Regions from separate parts of the Peribacillus sp. FSL H8-0477 genome, predicted to be linked through region 2. Evidence: predicted binding sites of a transcription regulator. Region 2 holds the regulator's gene; the other holds the start of a gene.
What was found. The regulator LexA, encoded in region 2, represses DNA repair genes until DNA is damaged. The targets are predictions, from matches to a motif close to CGAACATATGTTCG.
Positions count from the first base shown of each region.

Region 1: uvrB (excinuclease ABC subunit UvrB) is a predicted target of LexA. The motif match lies at 2,580-2,593, and genes of this name have one in related genera.

Region 1 is NZ_JBBODE010000001.1:1,906,843-1,917,736, forward strand. It holds gene uvrA (excinuclease ABC subunit UvrA) at 1-436, opposite strand, end outside; gene uvrB (excinuclease ABC subunit UvrB) at 443-2,419, opposite strand; gene MHI18_RS09735 (CsbA family protein) at 2,642-2,872, opposite strand; gene MHI18_RS09740 (catalase) at 3,002-4,603, opposite strand; gene MHI18_RS09745 (N-acetylmuramoyl-L-alanine amidase) at 4,951-6,489, shown strand; gene MHI18_RS09750 (YczE/YyaS/YitT family protein) at 6,533-7,147, opposite strand; gene MHI18_RS09755 (MMPL family transporter) at 7,338-9,560, shown strand; gene MHI18_RS09760 (YceI family protein) at 9,755-10,285, shown strand; gene MHI18_RS09765 (YhgE/Pip domain-containing protein) at 10,494-10,894, shown strand, end outside.
Region 2 is NZ_JBBODE010000002.1:1,625,781-1,636,674, forward strand. It holds gene MHI18_RS19660 (extracellular solute-binding protein) at 1-579, shown strand, start outside; gene MHI18_RS19665 (ADP-ribosylglycohydrolase family protein) at 593-1,735, shown strand; gene MHI18_RS19670 (ADP-ribosylglycohydrolase family protein) at 1,710-3,863, shown strand; gene MHI18_RS19675 (alpha/beta hydrolase) at 3,927-5,840, shown strand; gene MHI18_RS19680 (hypothetical protein) at 5,907-6,137, shown strand; gene MHI18_RS19685 (YqaE/Pmp3 family membrane protein) at 6,547-6,741, opposite strand; partial or broken gene MHI18_RS19690 (PadR family transcriptional regulator) at 7,233-7,409, shown strand; gene MHI18_RS19695 (hypothetical protein) at 7,546-7,758, shown strand; gene MHI18_RS19700 (hypothetical protein) at 7,875-8,261, shown strand; gene lexA (transcriptional repressor LexA) at 8,389-9,012, opposite strand; gene yneA (cell division suppressor protein YneA) at 9,170-9,481, shown strand; gene MHI18_RS19715 (YneB family resolvase-like protein) at 9,548-10,207, shown strand; gene MHI18_RS19720 (DUF896 domain-containing protein) at 10,276-10,512, shown strand; gene tkt (transketolase) at 10,761-10,894, shown strand, end outside.

The sequences.
Region 1 (10,894 bases), on a different contig from region 2:
CCGGATACTCCATGATGCGGTCTACCATCTGCTCGATTGTTTGGGAAGAAATCTCGATATGATGAATCGGACAGGTCGGTCTTCCTACTCGTGCAAAAAGCAAACGCAGGTAATCATAGATTTCTGTTACAGTTCCTACTGTCGATCGAGGATTTCTGCTGGTAGTCTTTTGATCAATAGAAATCGCTGGTGATAGTCCTTCAATCGCATCAACATCGGGCTTATCCAATTGTCCAAGAAATTGGCGGGCATAGGCAGATAGTGATTCTACATAGCGGCGCTGCCCCTCTGCATAAATCGTATCAAATGCCAGCGATGATTTCCCTGAACCAGATAAGCCTGTAATAACCACCATTTTGTCTCTCGGGATGATGACGTCAATGTTTTTCAGGTTATTGGCTCGTGCTCCTTTAACCGTAATTTTATCCATAGCCATGTATCGTCATCCTTCCGCCTTTAATTCTATTAATAAATCACGAAGTTCTGCTGCACGCTCGAAATCAAGAGCTTTAGCCGCTTCCTTCATCTGTTTCTCTGTACTTGCAATCACTTCAACGCGTTCTTTTTCTGTCAGTGTTTTATAATTTGGAACAGCGTATTCTTCCTGCTCTTCAGCAGCATATGTTGCACGAATCGAGTCGCGAATGTCTTTTTGTATGGTTTTCGGAGTAATTCCATGGTCTTGATTATACTTTTCTTGAATTTCCCGGCGACGTGTTGTTTCCTGAATCGCCAGCTCCATGGAATTCGTCATTCGATCGGCATACATAATTACTTGGCCGTTTTCATTCCGCGCTGCCCGGCCCATTGTTTGAATGAGAGCTCGTTCAGAACGGAGGAATCCTTCTTTATCCGCATCGAGAATGGTTACAAGCGATACCTCAGGAATATCCAACCCTTCACGCAATAAATTGATCCCAATTAATACATCATACTTACCCATTCTAAGCTCACGAATAATTTCTGTTCTTTCTAAAGTCTTTACCTCAGAATGAAGATATTGAACCTTGATACCAATTTCTTTTAAATAATCAGTTAAGTCTTCAGACATCTTCTTCGTTAAAGTAGTTACCAAGACCCGCTCGTTTCGTTTAACGCGCTCATTAATTTCACCAATTAAGTCATCAATCTGGCCTTCTATCGGCCTGACTTCTATTGTCGGATCAAGGAGACCTGTCGGCCGAATGATCTGTTCAACCATTTCCGGCGTATGCTCGAGCTCATATGGGCCAGGTGTAGCAGAGACAAAAATAGCTTGGCTGACTTTTTCCTCAAACTCCTCAAAACGGAGCGGACGATTATCTTTTGTAGATGGAAGCCGAAAACCGTGATCAACTAGAACCTGTTTACGTGCCTGATCTCCATTAAACATCCCACGTATTTGCGGCAGGGACACATGAGATTCGTCCACAATGAGCAGGAAATCCTTTGGTAAGTAATCAATTAACGTATACGGTGTAGACCCAGGTGGGCGTAGTGTAAGATGGCGCGAATAGTTTTCGATTCCAGAACAAAAGCCCATCTCAGTCATCATTTCTAAATCATAACGGGTACGTTGCTCTAAACGCTGTGCCTCAAGAAGTTTATTATTCTCCCGTAATTCAATTAGTCGTTCTTCAAGCTCAGCTTCAATATTTTTTATGGCTACTTTCAATTTTTCTGCCCGCGTAACGAAATGGGAAGCAGGAAAAATAGCAATATGATCTCGTTCTCCTGTAATTTCACCTGTAAGTGCATTTACTTCCCGAATACGATCAATTTCATCACCAAAAAATTCTATTCGAACACATTGTTCGTCACGAGATGCCGGGAAAATTTCAACAACATCCCCACGCACTCTAAAAGTCCCCCGCTGAAAAGCTATGTCATTTCGTTCGTATTGAATATCTACCAGTTTATGCAGTAAGGTATTTCGGTCAATTTCTAAGCCGGTCCGCAGCGATACAAGCATTTCTTTGTATTCCTCTGGTGAACCGAGGCCGTATATACAAGAAACACTGGCAATAATGATGACATCTTGACGTTCAAATAGTGAAGACGTTGCAGAGTGCCGGAGCTTATCAATCTCATCATTGATGCTCGCATCTTTTTCAATAAATGTATCAGTAGATGGTACATATGCTTCAGGCTGAAAGTAATCGTAGTAGCTGACAAAATACTCAACGGCATTTTCAGGAAAGAATTCTTTAAATTCGCTGTACAGCTGTCCTGCTAATGTCTTATTGTGAGCAATAACCAGCGTTGGTTTGTTTATCTCTTTAATAACATTTGAAACGGTGAATGTTTTTCCTGTACCAGTTGCACCGAGAAGGGTCTGGTATCGTTTGCCTTCGTTAATCCCTTTAACAAGTTCCTGTATAGCCTGCGGCTGATCTCCCTGGGGAGTATATTTTGAAACCAATTCGAATTTATCCTTCACCTAGTACCCTCCTACACGGGATTTTCTTGTTTAACTTCAATATATATATAAAGGAAGCTCCCTCAACTACCAGAAGCTGCATCCTCTTTATTTATAACCCTTTTACAAATACTTCTATACTCATTCTACCACAAAGCATAAAAAACAAACCATTAAAAAGCGAACGTTTATTCGTTTTTTATTTAATCGATACAGCTCAATAAATAAAAAAAAGCACCTTTTTCAGGCACTCTTGATGGTACGATTCATCATTCTTGTAGAAAGGTAAAAGCCCACTGTCAACGACAAAGCATCAACAATAACCAGCCACCAGGCATGCGTATACCCTTTATAGGCTGAAGCAGCGATTAACGCAACGGTTAAACCCAATCCTACATAGCGGTTATAGGTAACTCTAGAGAATAGCATCACTAATAGGCAAGGAAGAAAAAGGGCAGATAAAAGCTTAATCATTTATTCATCTCCTTAAAGAGAAAAGTCTTATTATATGATTGGTATTCAGTTTAATGGATTATCGCCGACAATGCCATTGATAATCTAAAAAAAGCAAATTTCCTTCCATAGGAAATTTGCCTTTTCTCCTTAATATGGTTCAGCGTCATGACTATTTTCTACTGCTTCTTCAGGCGCATCATTTCCTTCTTTGGAGCTGATTGGTTTTGAGTGCTCTGTTTCATCTTTAGGTGCATTGGCAAGCCCTTCTCTTAAACGGCGGCCGTACTCTTGATCGGCTTCTTCCGCAAGTGCAATCATTTTCTCTTGAATCCGCTTATCAGCTGGTCCCAATGCACTAACTAAATTAGCAATTAGTTCTTCTCGCTCCCATTCCTCAAAATTACGGAACGTTTCACCAGCTTGTTTCGTATTACTTGGACGATCAATGGATTCTCGAACCAAATGCCCTTCAATAAAAGGCGTATATTCCTTTCCAGTAGGTTTGGCTTCTTTTAACCCATCTATTGTAGAAGGCTCATAATTAATATGAGGATTTTGTTTTTCACCTAAATCTACTTTATATTGCATTTGGCCGCCGCGTTGATTCGTTGCAACCCTTTTATTAGGTGCATTAATCGGCAGCTGAAGATAATTTGGACCAACACGGTAACGTTGTGTATCTGAGTAGGAGAAGGTCCGGCCTTGCAGCATCTTATCATCTGAGAAATCAAGCCCATCAACCAGTACTCCTGTTCCAAATGCAACTTGTTCCACTTCAGTGAAATAATCCTCGGGATTTTTGTTCAACGTCATCGTCCCCACATGCTTCCATGGGAATGTATCATTTGGCCAAAGTTTCGTATCATCCAGCGGATCAAAGTCCAACTCTGGATGGTCATCATCACTCATAATTTGAACAAACAAATCCCATTCTGGAAAATCGCCCTTTTCAATGGCTTCATATAAATCCTGTGTTGCGTGATTAAAGTTAGTAGCTTGAATTTTATCCGCTTCGTCTTGAGTCAGGTTCTTAATACCTTGCTTCGGTTCCCAGTGATACTTAACAAGTACAGCCTTCCCCTCTTCATTCACCCATTTATAGGTATTCACACCTGACCCTTGCATCATCCGGTAGTTAGCAGGTATACCCCATGGTGAAAATAAGAACGTAATCATATGGAAGGTTTCCGGTGAACTTGAGCAAAAATCAAATATTCTCTTTCCATCCTGAATATTTGTAACAGGATCTGGTTTAAACGCATGGATAAGATCTGGGAACTTAATCGCATCACGGATAAAGAATATTTTTAAATTGTTACCGACCAAATCCCAGTTGCCGTCCTCTGTATAGAATTTCACCGCAAACCCACGTGGATCACGCAGCGTTTCTGGAGAGGTTCCGCCATGAATAACCGAAGAGAAACGAACAAACAGCGGAGTTTGCTTCCCTTCCTCTTGAAATAACTTAGCACGAGTATAGGTCGAAACAGGCTCGTCCCCAGCTTTTCCTGTAGCTGTAAAATACCCGTGCGCTCCAGCACCACGTGCATGGACTACCCTTTCTGGAATTCTTTCTCGGTCAAAGTGGCTGATCTTTTCCAAAAAATCATAATTTTCTAATGTAGTGGGCCCGCGATTACCAACAGTCCTCATGTTTTGATTATTGGTGACGGGATGCCCCTGTCTGTTGGTTAATGTTTCTTCATTTTCATTATCTGCTCGTTTTTTGTTTTTTTCGTCTTCGTTTATCAATTTTCTGCCTCCTTTTCAATTTACATCCAGTAATATCCCTCATTTAAAGAAAAATATTCCTTTTTTAAAATAAAGTATGGAAAGGTAAATGATTCCTATTGATAGGAAAAAAGGCTTATATAAAGAAAAATCTATTCAACTAATGACCTTTTAACCGATATTATTGGTACCTGTTTATAGCATATTTTGATAGATTGCTATTTTTTCTGTCAAAAATAGTGTAAAATTATTACTTTTTTAGATTATTTTTAGTTTTTTTGTCTTTTATGTAAAAAAATAGTTTATTATTGTACTAGGCAAAAAATGGGTTTCGAAAAAAACTTTTATGTAAGGCGGCGAACAGCATGAAAAAAAGATTAGGATCTCTATTGTTAGCCACGGTACTCTTATTATCACTATTCACATTTGTGAATCCTGCTGAATCAGTATCGGCAGCTGCCACGGTAAAAGCAAAGGTTAATGCAAGTTCCCTTAACGTCAGGGCTAAAGCAAGTACAAGTGCTAAAAAGTTAGGCGCACTAAAAAAAGGGAACACCGTGACGATTTCTCAGGAAAAGAGCGGCTGGAGCAAAATTCCTTATGGTAAGACCTCCGGATGGGTCTCATCTAAGTACTTAACCAAAGTAAAGACAGTTAAAGCGGCATCTGCCTCTGTAACAAAGAATGGCTATGTAACAGCCACGACATTAAATCTACGGTCATCTGCATCCACGAGCAGCAAAACCTTGGCGACCTTAAAAAAGGGCTTACTCGTCAATATTAAATCAACAAGCGGCACATGGTATAAAGTGTATGTTCCTTCCACTAAGAAAACGGGTTGGGTTTCAAAATCGTACATATCCACTAAAAAACCTGTGACAGCCGTGAAAACGGAAGCCAAAGGTACAATCTATTACGTTACAGCATCAGAACTAAATATCAGAAAATCGGCATCTCCTACTGCCAAGGTTGTTACATCTGTGAAGAAAAATGCTAAAGTAACAGTTAGTAAAATCAGTGGAAAATGGGCCAGCTTAAAAACGGCATCTGGCAAAAGCGGCTGGGCATCAACTTCTTATTTAACAAAGAAAGAACCTGTTAAAAAGGAGCCTGTTGAAGAGGCAAAACCTGCCGAGGATTCCACACCGGATGTTGATTCAGAAGTATACTATGTAACTTCCAATGGGTTGAATATTCGTAAAGCAGCCAATACAACAGCTAAGGTGTTAACAACCGTTAAAAAGAATGAAGAAGTAACCTTACTTGAAGTAAACGATGACAACTGGGGTAAAGTACTAACCACAGCCGGAGTTATTGGCTGGGCTTCCATGAAGTATTTAACTGATGAAGAACCTGTCAGAGGCGTAAACGGCAAAGTGATCGTGCTTGATCCTGGCCACGGTGGTTCAGATCCTGGAGCAGCTGGGAAAAATAATTTTGAAAAAACGCTCACCCTGAAAACAGCCAAAAAGCTGCAATCAAAATTAGAAAATGCTGGTGCAACAGTAATTATGACAAGAACAGGTGATACGAAACCTTCCCTCACTGACCGAGTAGAAATCAGCGAGAAACATAAGGCTGATGTTTTTATTAGTATTCATTACAATGCAAGTACGAATAAAGATGCTAACGGTGTTGATACATTCTATTACAAAACGCATGTAAATGAATACCAGCTTGCAAAATGTATTCAAGAAGAAGTAATCAAAGCCACAGGGATGAAAAGCCGTGGTGTCAAAGAAGGAAACTTCCAAGTCATCCGTACGAATAAACAAGCTTCCATTTTAGTTGAACTTGGTTTTATCTCCAATCCAACTGAAGAAAAAATCATTGCCACAGATGCCTATCAGACAAAGGCAGCTACTGGAATCTTCAATGGTTTAGAAAAATATTTTAATCTATAAAAAAAGGCTTTGAAGTCAGGTAGTACCTGCTTCAAAGCTTTTTTTATTTTTGGATGGCACTGGTCATTGATCGTCTCTCTATCCATTTTTCTAAAAGTCCTGAGAAAACAATCCGGGACTTTTGGAATACAGGACTTTGGATAAAGGTATAGATAAAGGTCGCAATGAACACAGGCCCTCCTAGTAGAAAACCAAAAACGAGGATGATGCTTTCAACGAGTATTCTTGCTCTACTCACTGAGATACCTGTTCTTTCTGAGACAATCAGCATAAACCCGTCCCGCGGCCCTGCGCCGAGATTTGAAGCCACGTATAGCCCTCCGCCGATTCCAGCTAATAAAATCCCTGCCAGCAGAATGAAATAGTCTATCCAAGTACCGGACGACTCTGGAAGCAATCCAGACCAAAGAAAAAAATCCATAATGACTCCCACGCACATCGCATTTAGAAAGGTTCCAAGACTTAGATATTTCCGATCGACTATATATGTAATCAGAACTAAGAATAAGCCGGTTATGATAGACCAGCTTCCAATGGTCAAACCAATCTCCTGAAAAAGAGCAACGTTCAACACTTCCCATGGATGCAAACCTAGAAATTTGACCTTAACTGCGAGAGCATTTCCCATTCCCAGCAGACATAAACCTCCGAAAAACATACCCCACCTAATCAGATGCAACACCCTGCTCACTCCACCTCTAATACGGATTATATCCTAACTATAGCACATTAAACTTTGGGGATTTTGACTGCTTCATATATAATTAAAGGGATCAGCAGTTATTCCCCACATTTTTACATAATCGTTTATATATGAAAGAAAAAAATAATTTAAATGAGGTGTTTTTTTGAACGAATCGATTATACAAAAACTCAGCAGAATGATTACAGGAAAATCAGGCAGATGGATCGTAATTGGTATTTGGATTGCTCTAACTGCTATTCTAACTTTCACCTTACCATCCGTTGGTGAAAAGGAAGTAAACAAAACAGTTGACCTTCCGAGCGATGCACCTTCTATGCAAGCAGATGAATTGGTAGAAAAAGAATTTCCCAACTCATCTGGTGTACCGGCTCTGCTCACATGGCACCGCGAAGGTGGTTTAGCAGATGAAGATTTGGCGGCTGTTCAAGCATTAAATGCAGAACTTACAAAAAACCCGCTGCCTAACCAATCGTTTCTTCCTCCTATAGACCAAGTACCGCTTCCAGCTCTTAAAGAGTTCGTTTCGGAGGATGGGACTACACTTGTTCAAACCATCTTTTTTGCCGAAGATGCAGGAGCTGAAGAACTGAAGGAAAATTTAAATGAAATTCAAGCAATCGTAAAGAAACAAGGGATCGGCAATCCGTTTAAAGAGGATATCAATTCAAGCGAACTCTCAATTCGTGCAACCGGCCCTGTCGGCATTTCTGTCGATGCAACCGGCCTATTTAAAGGTGCTGACGTAACGTTATTAATTGGAACTGTGTTATTAGTTCTTGTTCTATTATTACTTATCTATCGTTCTCCCCTGCTTGCCATTATTCCGTTAATCGGGGTCGGCTTTGCCTACCTGGTGACCAGTCCAATTCTTGGGTTTATGGCGGATAAGGGCTGGATAACTGTAGATGCCCAATCTATTTCAATTATGACCGTGCTCCTATTCGGAGCAGGAACGGATTATTGTTTATTCTTAATTTCTCATTACCGGACTGAATTACGAAAAACAGAAAATAAACGCAAAGCACTGATGCACGCCTTTACTGATTCTTCTGGCGCCATAGCGATGAGCGGCTTAACAATTGTTATATCTCTGCTGACTCTATTAGTTGCTGAATATGGGGCATATACCCGTTTTGCTGTTCCATTTAGTTTATCAATCTTTATTATGGGCATAGCTGCCTTAACCTTGGTCCCTGCTATACTAGCTGTTTTTGGCCGGGCTTCCTTTTTCCCAATCATCCCGCGTACACCTGAAATGGAAAAGGAACGGGCTCAAAAAACGGGGAAACCGGTTAAACGTCAGAAGAAAGCGAACAAGATCGGAAATAAAATTGGCAATTTAGTCATTAAAAAGCCCTGGACAGTCGTCATCATCTCCGTTGTTATCTTTGGGATTCTAGGGGCTTATTCTACACAAGTTAAATATACCTATGACATCCTCTCTTCTTTCCCAGAAGATATGGATTCTCGTGAAGGCTTTGCCGTCATTTCTGACGCCTATTCACCAGGGGAACTAGCTCCTGCAAAAATAGTCATTGATACAGAAGGAAAAGATATTCCGCTTACGGATGCCTTAAAAGAAATCGATATTGTTGAAACCGTCAGCGACCCTGAAGAAGGGGCAATAAATAAAAATTTGAAAGCTTATACGGTCAAGTTTTCAATCAATCCATATTCTTTAGAAGCAATGGATAACATTCCTGCTCTAAAAACCGCAGCCGAATCAGCCTTAACAGATGCTGATGTAAAAAAAGCATCAGATAAAGTCTGGATCAGCGGACAAACAGCCACACAGCATGACAACCAAGTAACGAGTGACAAGGATCGCACTATCATCATTCCGCTAATTGTTATTTTAATTGCGCTGCTGCTATTAGCTTATTTACGATCCATCACTGCGATGATTTATTTGATGGGTACAGTCATCTTGTCTTATACTGCCGCACTTGGTCTTGGGTGGTTTATCCTCCATAATTTCATGGGTGTCGAGGCGATACAAGGAGCCATCCCGCTTTACGCATTCGTCTTCCTTGTTGCACTTGGTGAAGATTATAATATCTTCATGGTCTCAAGTATTTGGAAGAAGAAAAAGAGCATGCCAATTAAACAAGCGATCAAAGAAGGTGTTAGTGAAACGAGCGGTGTGATTACATCCGCAGGTATCATCTTAGCCGCTACCTTCGCAGTCTTAACGACGGTCCCTATCCAGGTTCTCGTTCAATTCGGACTTATTACGTCAATTGGTGTCTTGATGGATACATTTATTGTTCGTCCGTTCCTAGTCCCAGCGATTACCGCACTACTCGGCCGTTATGCCTTTTGGCCAAGTAAGGCAAAATTGTATGAAGGTGAAAAAGAAAATTAACCAAAAAAAGTCTTTAGTCACTATGGTGATTAAAGACTTTTTTTTGCATATACTCTTAAAATGAAATTCCTTATCTACTTACTAAAAATAAGTAGTTGACTTTTAATTAACGATTACATATACTTACATTATAAACATTTATCTCGGAGTAAATATATTTTATTTCAAGATAATAATTTTTGGGAGGAATATACATGACAATAGAAAAATGGGTAATAGACGCAGATCATAGTTTAGTTGAATTTTCAGTGAAACATATGATGATTGCAAAGGTACGTGGGAACTTTGAGAACTTTGATGCAAACATTACAGCTGATTCTTCTGATTTAACGACAGCGGCTATTGAATTTACCATTGATACGGCAAGTATCCATACGAAAAATGAGGACCGTGATAATCATCTTCGTGCAGCAGATTTCTTTGATGTTGAATCCTATCCAAACATAACATTCAAAGCTACAGAGATTACTAAAGTAAGCGGCGATGACTATAAAGTAAGCGGCGATGTGACAATTAAAGATATCACTCGTCCTGAAACATTCGAGGTAACATTCGAAGGTGAAGGAAAAGATCCTTGGGGTAATACCAAAGCAGGCTTCAGCGCCAAAACAAAAATTAACCGCAGCGATTATGGATTGACGTACAATGCAGCATTAGAAACTGGCGGCGTTCTGATCGGTGATCAAATAACGATTAACATTGAGCTTGAAGCATCAAAAGGATAATGATAGAGATGGCGGATGGACTAATGTTCATCCGCCTTTTTTATTTTTCCCTGCTTTTTCAGGAAAAATGATTAAATATACCTAAAAATATTTTTTCTATCGTCAAAAAATAGAAGGAATTTCAATTTTTTGTCAGAATATATAAGGAATACAAACATAATGAATCATGATTCATTTATATTTGTAATCATAACAAAGGGGGAAAAATATGAATTCTTCGCAATCAGAAATGGGAGGATTTGCTGGCAGACGAGGTTGGATTATTGCAGTCATAGCCATTCTTTTAGTGCCGTTTGTATATGCGGCCCTTATCCTCACTGCTAAATGGGGACCATACGATAACCTAGCAAATCTTCCTGTTGCAGTCGTCAATCAAGATGAAGGTGGAATGTCCGGGGGAGAACCAATTAATGTTGGAAATGACTTAATTGCTGAGTTAAAAAGCAATAATAGTCTTGGCTTTGAATTTGTCGATTCTGAAAAAGCCGAAAAAGGATTAAAAGATCTTAAATATTATATGGTCATTGAAGTACCAAAAGACTTTTCACAGAAAGTGACGACTGTTCTCGATGCAAATCCACAAAAGCCAGAATTAAAGTATACTCAAAA
Region 2 (10,894 bases):
GGGAAAATGAAACAGGTTAATGGCGATAATGCTGAAGTTTCCGTTCTACCCCCAGCAAAAGGTGAATTTCAAGGATATGCCCCGACTGATATTACCAAAGAATCACGCGGGTTAGCTATTTCATCTCAGTCTAAAAACAAGGATACGGTGTTCAAAATTCTAGATTATCTTGCAAGTCCTAAAGGTCAAATGTTTGATCGAATTGGCTTCGAAGGGGAGCACTACCAAGTTACTGATTCAGGCATTGAACTAAACGAGAAATATTATAATGAGTGGTATGCACGATACTGGGAGCCGGAAGAGTTTACAACTGAAAAACCGCTGAAAACTCCATTATTAAGTGAACCTGCTGAAAAATCTAGGGAACTTGCGAACGAATTTTACAGTGAGGATAATCTTTTTCTTATTCCAGAGGAGCTCGTGTCTAAATGGGATGCGATGGAAAACCTCTACAAAGAGTACGCCACGGATATTATTACAGGTAAACAGCCAATTGGGAACTTCGATAAGTTTGTCAGTGAGTGGAAGAAGGCAGGCGGCGATGAAGTAACTGAGTATGCGAATAAAAATATAAAATAAAGGAGTTCTATGGATGCCCTCATTTCAGGAAAAAGTCAGCGGGGTGATTTATTCAACCGCGCTTGGCGATGCATTAGGTGCTCCTATTGAAAAGTTAAGTTACCAGGAGATTAAAGATCGATATGGCCGTGTGGAATCACTTAAGACAGAGTGGTATAAAACAAATAGCCAGGAGACAATGGGGAAAAGACGTGGAAATGGAATTACAACAGATGATACCCTATTGACAATCGTTTTAATAAACCTTTTTATAAAGGAAAAAAGGCACCTAGATGCATATGATATGGGGAATGGTTTTGTTAAGAGGATAGCCTTTGAACCGACCTATATTCCAGAGTTCGATAAAAAAGCGATGATTATCGATCGATTGTTTTATCCTGAAAAATATATCTTTATCCGTCATGTTCTAGCTAATTGTGAACCTAGGGAAGGCGGGCTTGGCAATATGGTTAATTGCGGTGCCGCTATGTATATCGCACCAATCGGCATTGTGAATGCAGGAAATCCGAAAGCCGCATATGATGAAGCGATATTATTTGCGATGGGACATCAAAACAGCTATGGATTAGAAGCAGCCGGTGTATTAGCAGCATGCGTAGCTAAAGCATTTGAACCTGATGTGACAGTCAATGATATTATTGAAACCGCTCTTATACTGGCTAAGGATGGAACCAGGATGGCCATTGAAGAGCTGACGCGTGCAGCAAGAGAACTCAAAGCTCGTGCAGCTGGCATGGATGAAGTAATGGAAGTGTTCAAAGGTATTCTTGCTGTCTATTCGCCTATGAAGGATGATGTTAAACGTACCAGTGAGAAGCTGGGTATCCCTGCGAACCACTATACACCCAGCAGATTATTTTCTATTGAAGAACTGCCAATTGCACTTGCCTTTATTGTATTAAATAACGGGGAGTACTACCAATCCATCTATGATGGGGTTAATTCTGGAAGAGATACTGATTCAATCGGTGTCATGATTGGGGTTATCCTTGGAGCAATGTACGGAGATTCTGTCATAAAGAAAACGGATAAACAGCTGCTTGAAACAATAAACAAAACGAATTACAAAGAGGTAGCTGAGCAATTTGCTTCTGTAGCTGAAAGTATAATTAAGAAAGACATTTTAATGAATGAAAAAAGAAGAAAACTATTTTAAGGCTGCTGCAGATGTGCACGGGAGGGATTTTATGATTCCTGAGAGATATTTAGAAAAGTTATATGCGGGTGTACTGGGGATGAACAGCGGAATTAGACTAGGTGCCCCTCTCGAACCATTAGAGTGGACGGCAGAAAGAATCCAACAGGTGCACGGCGATATAAAAGGCTATGTAAAAGACTATAAGACGTTTTCAGCAGATGATGATGCCAATGGCCCGATTTTTTTTATCCGATCATTATATGACGAAGCGAAGGATAAGGAGATCGAGGCGGAGGATGTTGGGAAGACCTGGATGAATTATTGCCGTGAAGGAATCGGAATGATTTGGTGGGGCGGAGAAGATATAAGTACAGAGCATCGAGCGTTCACGAATCTTCAGAAAGGGATAAAAGCTCCGCAATCTGGTTCGGCCAAGGTGAATGGTGTGGTCATGGCTGAACAAATTGGCGGACAAATTTTTATTGACAGCTGGGGATTAATCTTTCCTGATGCTATAGAAAAAGCGGCGCATTATGCGGAAGTTGCCGCAAGTGTTTCACATGATTTGAATGGTCTATACGGTGCGAGATTTATGGCAGCCTGTATTTCCAACGCTTTCTCTGCTCAATCTATAAACGAAGTTCTGCAAACCGGATTAAGTATGATTCCAAGTGATTCGACGTATGCGAAAATGGTTAGAGCGGTCACCAACTTTCACCAAAAAAATCCGGCTAATTTTCGATTATGCCGTCAATATTTAGAAGAGTTCTGGGGGTATGATAAATACCCTGGAATCTGTCATATTATCCCGAATGCCGCGGTATGTGTGTTAGCGCTCCTATATGGAGAAGGAAATTTTTCGAAAACCATAGAAATTGCTGTAATGTGTGGATGGGATACCGACTGCAATGCAGGAACTGTTGGAACCATTACAGGGGTTCTAACAGGGCTTGAAGGGATCCCGGAGCATTATCGAAAACCCATTAATGATTCGATTGTTGCTTCAAGTGTTTCTGGGTATTTAAATATTGTTGATTTACCGACATTTACACAGGAATTGGCTTTGCTTGGTTACCGTATGGCAGGGTTAGAACCTCCAGAAGAAGTACTAGAATCGATTAAAGAGGGTGATGTCTTCTTTAATTTTCACTTACCTGGTTCGACGCATGGGTTTAAAACAGATAATCCCTTCAAAGCGTTTCTTCGTCATAATAAACATGTCGGCGAAGGATCCTTAGAAGTAATTTTTGACAGAATGGTTGAAGGTGATGTGAGTAAGGTGTTTTATAAGCCTTTTTATCGCAGACAGGACTTCAATGATGAAAAATATAAACCGACATTTGCACCTAAAGCCTATTCAGGTCAAACGGTTTCCGTAGACTTTTTCTTAGATCAATGGCAAGGTGCAGGACTTGTTGTTACTCCGTATGTACGGATCACGGATAACCAAGAATGTTTGTACCTAACCAAATGTGAGCTGAATAATCAAGCATGGAATCACGTTGATTTTCAAATTCCAGATACAGCCGGATCGTTAATTGATGAAGTGGGATATAGAATTGAAAGTCCTTCAAATCTTACGTGTCGAGCGATAGGGGCTCTTTATGTGGATAACTTTCATATAAAAGGTCTGGTAGACTATTCAATCGCTTTTTCGAAGCAATTCGAGGAATTCGGCTCCTTGACTCCATTTGCACATAACAAGGGAAACTGGAAATTGGATGGACAGACGATGAAATATTCTGCTTCTGAAGACTGCTCCAGTTATACAGGTAATTACTATACGAAAGATGCAGTTATTGAAGCCGTAATTACTCCAATCGTAGGTGTTAGTCATAAACTGATTTTTAGAGCTGAGGGTATCCAGCGTCAATATTTAATTGGATTTGATGGCATTCACCAGGTTTCACTTATAAAAAAGGATTTTGGTTATGAACGATTAATTACCGTCCCCTTTGAATGGAAGCATCATCAAGCCTATGTATATAAGGTCGAATACCATGAGAATAAAATTTGTTTTTTTATTGATGATGAAAAACTTATTGAATACAATGATTCAAGGTTCTCGAAAGGGATGTTCGGATTTGGCTGTCTAGAAAAAGGAGAAGCGGTAATTTCATCATTCAAAATTAAAGAAGTAGGGTAGGTTGGAAATGAGGCGGAGTTATCTCTGCCTCATTTCTTAGAAAAGAAAAAGGAGTTGGCAAATTTGAGTAAAAAAATTGGGTTTGCTTTTATGATTGTCATGATCATCATTTCTGCCATCTTTACTTCTGATTTTACCGTCCACGCAAAAAATCACGGAAAAAGTATGACTGTAGTGAATAACCTAACTTCGTATCAACTTACACATGATTCTACTCGTAATAATGATCAGCTTACTTATAAAGTCTATCTTCCGAAAGGGTACGATAAGCATCGTAAAAAAGCCTATCCGGTCATCTATTTACTGCATGGAAGCAATGGCAATGAAAACAGCTATGATGATTTTTGGAAAACGCTTGATAAGATGATTCAAAAAAAGACAATAGAACCAGTAATTGCGATCGTTCCTTCAACAGGTAACAGCTATTGGGTGGACTCAGAGAAATATGGCCACTATGAATCTGCTGTTATCAAAGATCTCATTCCAGCTATAGATAAAAAATACCACACTATCGCAAACCGTTCAGGAAGATATCTTACGGGTTACTCTATGGGCGGTTACGGCGCGCTTAGGTATTCTTTGGTTTATCCAGAACTGTTTTCAGGTACCGCTTTATTAAGTCCTGCTATTCAAAACCAAGAACCTCCAGAAACATCTGGTGCAGTACAAAGAGGGAGTTTTGGAGACCCATTTGATTTGGACCTGTGGAATGCTAAAAATTATCCAACTGCGATTGATTCATATGTTTTACAGCCATATAGGGTGCCAATCTACATTGCAACAGGAGATGATGATTGGAATCATCTAAGTGAAAAAGAAGAGTTACCATCTGATGCAGCTAAATATAATTTGGAAGTTCAAGCTGTCCAACTTTATCAGGAGCTTCATCGGAAAAATCTCTTTCAAGTGGATTTCCCAAAATGGGGAGACGTTCCATCAAGCCCGGCAGAACTTCGAATCATGGATGGCGGTCATGGTAAAGAGGTATGGCATCAAGGTTTTGAAGAAGGAGTGAAGTATTTATTTGACAAAAAAGGAAGTGAGCAATCCGCATCTGTTTACGATCCAAAACAATATCAGACTAAAAAGAACGGGAAGGTAACGACAGAAACCTTTACAGCATCCAGTCTGGTTAACGATTCTACTCCAGGGCTGGACCAGTTAACGTATAACATGTATCTGCCGCCTGGATATAATAAGAAAAATAAATACCCAGTGGTATATTTGCTGCACGGAAGCAGTGGAAATGCAGAAAGCTGGAATTCATTTTGGCCAATCATGGATAAAATGATAGAACAGAAGAAGACTCGTCCGTTTATAGCGATTGCACCGATAACTGGGAATAGCTATTGGGTTAATTCACATAAATATGGAGCAGTTGAGTCAGCCATTATCAACGATCTAATCCCTAAAATTGAGAAGGAACATAGTACGATAGCATCCAGGGAAGGCAGAGGGCTAATCGGTTTTTCTATGGGCGGTTATGGAGCCTTACGTTATTCGCTCACTTACCCTGACTTGTTTGCCGGTACGACTTTACTTAGCCCTGCTATTCAAGATAAGGTGGCCCCAGCTACTTCAGGAGCTGTAGAAAGAGGATCATTTGGAGAGCCTTTTGATTCGAAAGTCTGGGACGAACTCAATTACCCAGCTGCACTTAAACAATATAGTAAACAACCCAATCAGGTTCCCATCTTTATCGTAACGGGAGATGATGATTGGAACCATTTAAGCGAGCAAGAAGATTTACCAGAGGATGCGAACAAATATAATATGGAAGTGCAGGCGGTAAATCTATATCAAGCTCTTCACCGCTCAAATCTATACAACAAAGATTTTGAAAAGTGGGCGGATGTTCCAGGAAGTCCAGCAGAACTACGAATATTAAATGGAGGACATGGAATGTCAGTTTGGGCAGAGGGGTTTGAAAAGGGATTACAATATATGTTTAAAAATGGCTTAGGAAAAACTAAATAAGAAAAGTAACAGCCTTGACTTCCTCTCTCAAACCGTTTTTGATTAACGTAAAGGGGGGAAGATGAAATGCATAGCGTAACCATCATAGACAGCATTTTAACAGAATACAATACTCTATTTGTGAAAATAAAGGGATATGATTCGAACGGTAACCGACCCTTCGAAGGAGAAATAAAGTTTATCGGAGGAAGACCTTACGGGGATTTAGTCCATCACAAGAGATCAAGCCTGTCACCAGAGTGTCGAGACTATGTAATTGAAACATTAATGAGTAAATTCTTACGAGAAGAATTCTAAAAAGAGTAAGCATTAGAAAAGGTGAGAACTTCTAATGCTTACTCTTTTTAATTTATACAAGTACTCTAACGAAATTCTCTTATCATGGAGTAACCATTATATAAAGATTATAAAAATCTTTTAGTAGAAAAAAGTAAACAGAGTCCACAATGAAAAAATGAATAGATAGACCTGTTTTTTTATGGCTATTATAGATAGTAAAATAAGAAAATATAACTAAATTATATTTTCAGAATAATTATAGTCGACAATAACCGACAAGATATGGTATTATGATTTTGAAAGATCGTAATTCTATTGCTGGAATTGCTTTCTTTTTGTTCATGTGCAGCCTAACTCGCTCAAACGGGTTGGGCTGCATTTTTTTGTTAAAAAAATAAACCCTTTTTTAAGGGGTTTATCGAAAAACTTAGTCTTGTCGTGACCTTGCATACATTTTTGCTGCTCTTTTATCTGCTTTTTTTTCATTAACTACGAGTATCGCATGGATCACACCAGGTATCCATAGAAAGATACATAAAATTAAATTTAGAACGGCTTGTACAGGCTTACCTGACAATAAAACAGCAACAGGCGGTAAAAGAATGGCCAGTAAATACATCATTAAATGTTTCCTCCTATCCAATGTAACTAGATTTATTGGGATTGTGTATGCGTCAATTGTATCATAAAAGACCGTGGAAATTAGAGCGTATCAAAACTCCTTTTAATGGGAACGTGTCCCCATTTTGTGGGTCTTACGTCTAATAACATGAGTCTTTGGAAATAAATACTTGTAAACGCTTTAAAAAATAATAAAGCAAGGGAAATGATAAACATGAAAAATATAAAAAGACAATCTAATGTTGATGAAGGAAGTAACAACCATTCCTGTGTTAATTGTAAAAAATCCACAATTACCGCCCGATCATTGTATTGTATAGATCACTTTGAAGCATTTTTAGAAAAGGACAAAGTAACGGTGGGAAATTAGTTGTCGCCAGAAAGGGTTCGGACTGCTTCTACTAGATGAATGGAAATCCCCAATTTCTTGCTGAGATTGGGTTTTTTAATGTAGGAATTGACGATAGAGCTTAAAAGCTTGATTGGTAATAAAAGAATAAGGAGCTGATAACGAGCAGCAGGGATACATTTGAAAGCAGGCTTCGGAAATATTATGTGTTGAGTGAATATGGGGTGGAAATCTTTTTGCAGTTGAAAATGGAATGAATCAAAAACTCGAAAGAACTATATGTCTTATTAAAAGAGGATGATGAAGATGAATTTAATTGAGGTGTATATTCATGAAGTCGTTCGGAGGCTGCCTGAAAAAAAACGTCAATATATAGCCCTTGAATTATAGTCGACGATTGAAGATATGCTGCCCGAAGATTTCAGTGAAAAAGAGGGAAAGCAAGTTCTTGAAAATTTGGAGTCCAGTTATATTGGCCAGCGGGTACCCGACCAACCTAAGCATCTTATCGGCCCGCGCTATTATGATACGTATGTCACGGTATTAAAAATGATCGTGCCTATTGCCGCGATCTTTGCGATGATTTCGTTGATTGCCGTAATTTTTATGGGCTATCGAGAAGAGGAATCGATCCTCAGTACCTTTATAAATTTGTTTAGTTCATACTGATTTAAATTGCAGCTGCGATGCAGGTGCATTTTTTTGTGTTTCAGAAAGGTTGTCCACACAAAAAAGAGACATAAAGAATACTCTAAGATAGGGAGGTGTGGGATGGGGGATATTAAATGAATGAAGATATAAATAAAAAAAATAGGATCGTACAAAAAGAACTCATCATCCAGTTAAAAACCCTTATTGAACGAATTATCGCAGAACAAGAAAATATAGCAGCCCAATTAGATGTAGTAAAACAAGGAATTGAGCATATAATGGTCAGCCAACAAGAGCTACAAAATTTATTCAGCAGACAAATCCAAATAAACCATGATATTCATGCTGATAATAATAATATGATTTCTACACTCTTGAAAATTGTAGATTCTAACTCGAAGTCTAAAGCAAAATTAAAAGTAAAGACATTAGAGCTAGAAGAAAAGGTATTGCTTGGTATATTTGGTACTGGAGGATTGGCAGGAATAATTGCAGCAATTGTCAGTTTACTAAATAGCTGATTGAAAATAAAAGAAAGTAACATCTCCTAAATATGAATCTAGTTTATGTAATAGGATGATTTACATAAACTAGATTCTGAGATGGAGTTCTTAAAAAACTACATAAAAAAAGAGCAATTAAGCTCTCTTAGTGGATGGTTCTATATAAGCCGATTACTTTACCGAGCAGAGTAACATTGCGAAGAATAATCGGTTCCATACTCGAGTTTTCCGGTTGTAAACGGATATAGTCTTTTTCTTTAAAGAATCGTTTAACTGTTGCTTCATTTTCTTCTGTCATGGCAACGACAATATCTCCATTGTTTGCAGAACTTTGTTGTCTGACGATGACATAGTCCCCATCATGAATACCAGCTTCTATCATACTTTCTCCCATAATTTCAAGCATAAATACTTGATCATCATGCGCAACCATTGACTCTGGAAGTGGGAAATATTCTTCTATGTTCTCAATGGCTGTAATAGGCATACCAGCGGTTACTTTACCGAGTAAAGGAACATTAATAACATTGCTTTTAGGTATATTATTCATTTCTTCTTGACCGAGTATTTCTATGGCACGGGGCTTAGTTGGGTCTCTTCGGATTAATCCTTTACTTTCAAGACGGGAAAGATGACCATGAACCGTGGAACTGGATGCTAAACCTACAGCTTCTCCGATTTCTCTGACAGACGGCGGATATCCCTTGGAACGGACTTCATCTTTAATGAAATTTAAGATGTCTTGTTGGCGCTTTGATAGTTTAGTCATTTTGGCACCTCATTTGCTAATTTTTCTTACTATGATTATATCATGGCAAAATTAAAGATACAAACATAAGTTCTAATATCGCTTGACTAGAAACAAATGTTCGGTTTATAATCTAATTATAGCAAACGAACAAACATTCGCTTTTGGAGGGATTCTCATGAAGTCTTTATTTAAAAATTACACTTACACACTAGCCTTGGCTGGACTGGTAGCAATTATTTCATTATTATTTTCCTTAAATATAAATCCAGAAAAAATGGATGAATATCTTTCTGTGACATTAAAAGAAACCGATAACGTGTCGACAATTGTTGAACAATACAATACTGGGGAATTGACAAAGCGGCAATTCATTGATTGGATAGAAGAGAATAATAGAGTTTATGCCAATACACTGGAACCGGGAGATACAATTGTGATTCCTGTATCGCAAAACCATGAGGTTATAAAGGTTGCCAGCCGAGATTAACATAAGTATGTAAAGAAGTGTTTTTGTAGAAAAATGAAATATTTATAAAAGAGGTTGGATGTCAGCATGAAAGCAGTTATTTACTGCCGGGTGAGCACCGAAAAAGAAAGCCAAGAAACCTCCCTGGCAAGGCAAGAAGAAGAGTTAGTCAAGATGGCATCAAAATGGAATTTTGAAGTAGCGGCCATTATTAAAGAACAAGCAAGCGGGTATGACTTAGATCGGGATGGCATTTTTGAAATGCTCGATCTATTCAAATCTAAAAAAGCTGATACGCTGTTAATACAGGATGAGACTCGTTTAGGCCGCGGCAATGCGAAAATAGCGCTATTCCATGTAATAAATAAAGAATCAGTCAAAATTTTTTCAATGGCTCATGATGGGGAAATGGAATTGTCCGACTCGGATGCTATGGTCATTAAAATTGTAGGAATCGTGGAAGAATATCAAAGGAAGTTACATAATTTAAAAATTAAGCGCGGGATGCTGCGGGCAGTTGAAAAGGGGTATCGGCCACAGAAAAACCTTAGTAATAGAGGGAATATCGGTGGAAGAGAACGTAAAGAAGTACCTGTCGAGGAAATTGCTAAACTTCGTGCAAATGGTCTGACTTTTGAAGAAATTGCGGCGACACTGCGTGGATTTGGACATAAGGTTTCTAAGGCAACTGTGCATAGACGATTTCTGGAATTTGAAAAGCAGAAAGTAACCGAAACTGAATCGTAGAACTTGTTTTTTTATGTTTCTTTATATAACATGGCAGTATCATTTATATAAAGGAGTACAGTACAATTATGCTATCAAAAGAAAAAATGGCAAGGATTAATGAACTTTCAAGAAAGTCTAAAGATGCGGGTCTAACACAAGAAGAAGCCAAAGAGCAGACACAACTTAGAGGGGAATACCTTCAGACGTTTAGAAAGTCAATGGCAGATACCTTAGAGAATGTCACTGTGGTTGACCCTGAAGGTAATGACGTTACACCAGAAAAATTAAAAATGATAAAAGAAAATAAAAACAAACTTCATTGATTTACTGATTTAACTATTACTAAATTTAAGGGATAGAAATAAATCAGCTGTTAAGGGATTACATTTTGAATGTAATTCTTTTTTTAGTTCATTCTATATTAGAATAAGTTTTTGTGAAGATTTATAGGAAAGGTGAAATTCTTCATCATTTATTCACAATCCCCTTTGAAATCAAGGTAATATAGTTGTTTTTATTTAGTTTGCACTATAATATAAAGAGGAATATGAGAAAGAAAGGATGTTTACTTATGTCTAATTCTATAAATACGCTTTCAATTAACACAATCCGTACACTTTCTATTGATGCTATTGAAAAAGCTAATTCTGGTCATCCAGGGATGCCGATGGGCGCTGCACCAATGGCATATACACTATGGACCCA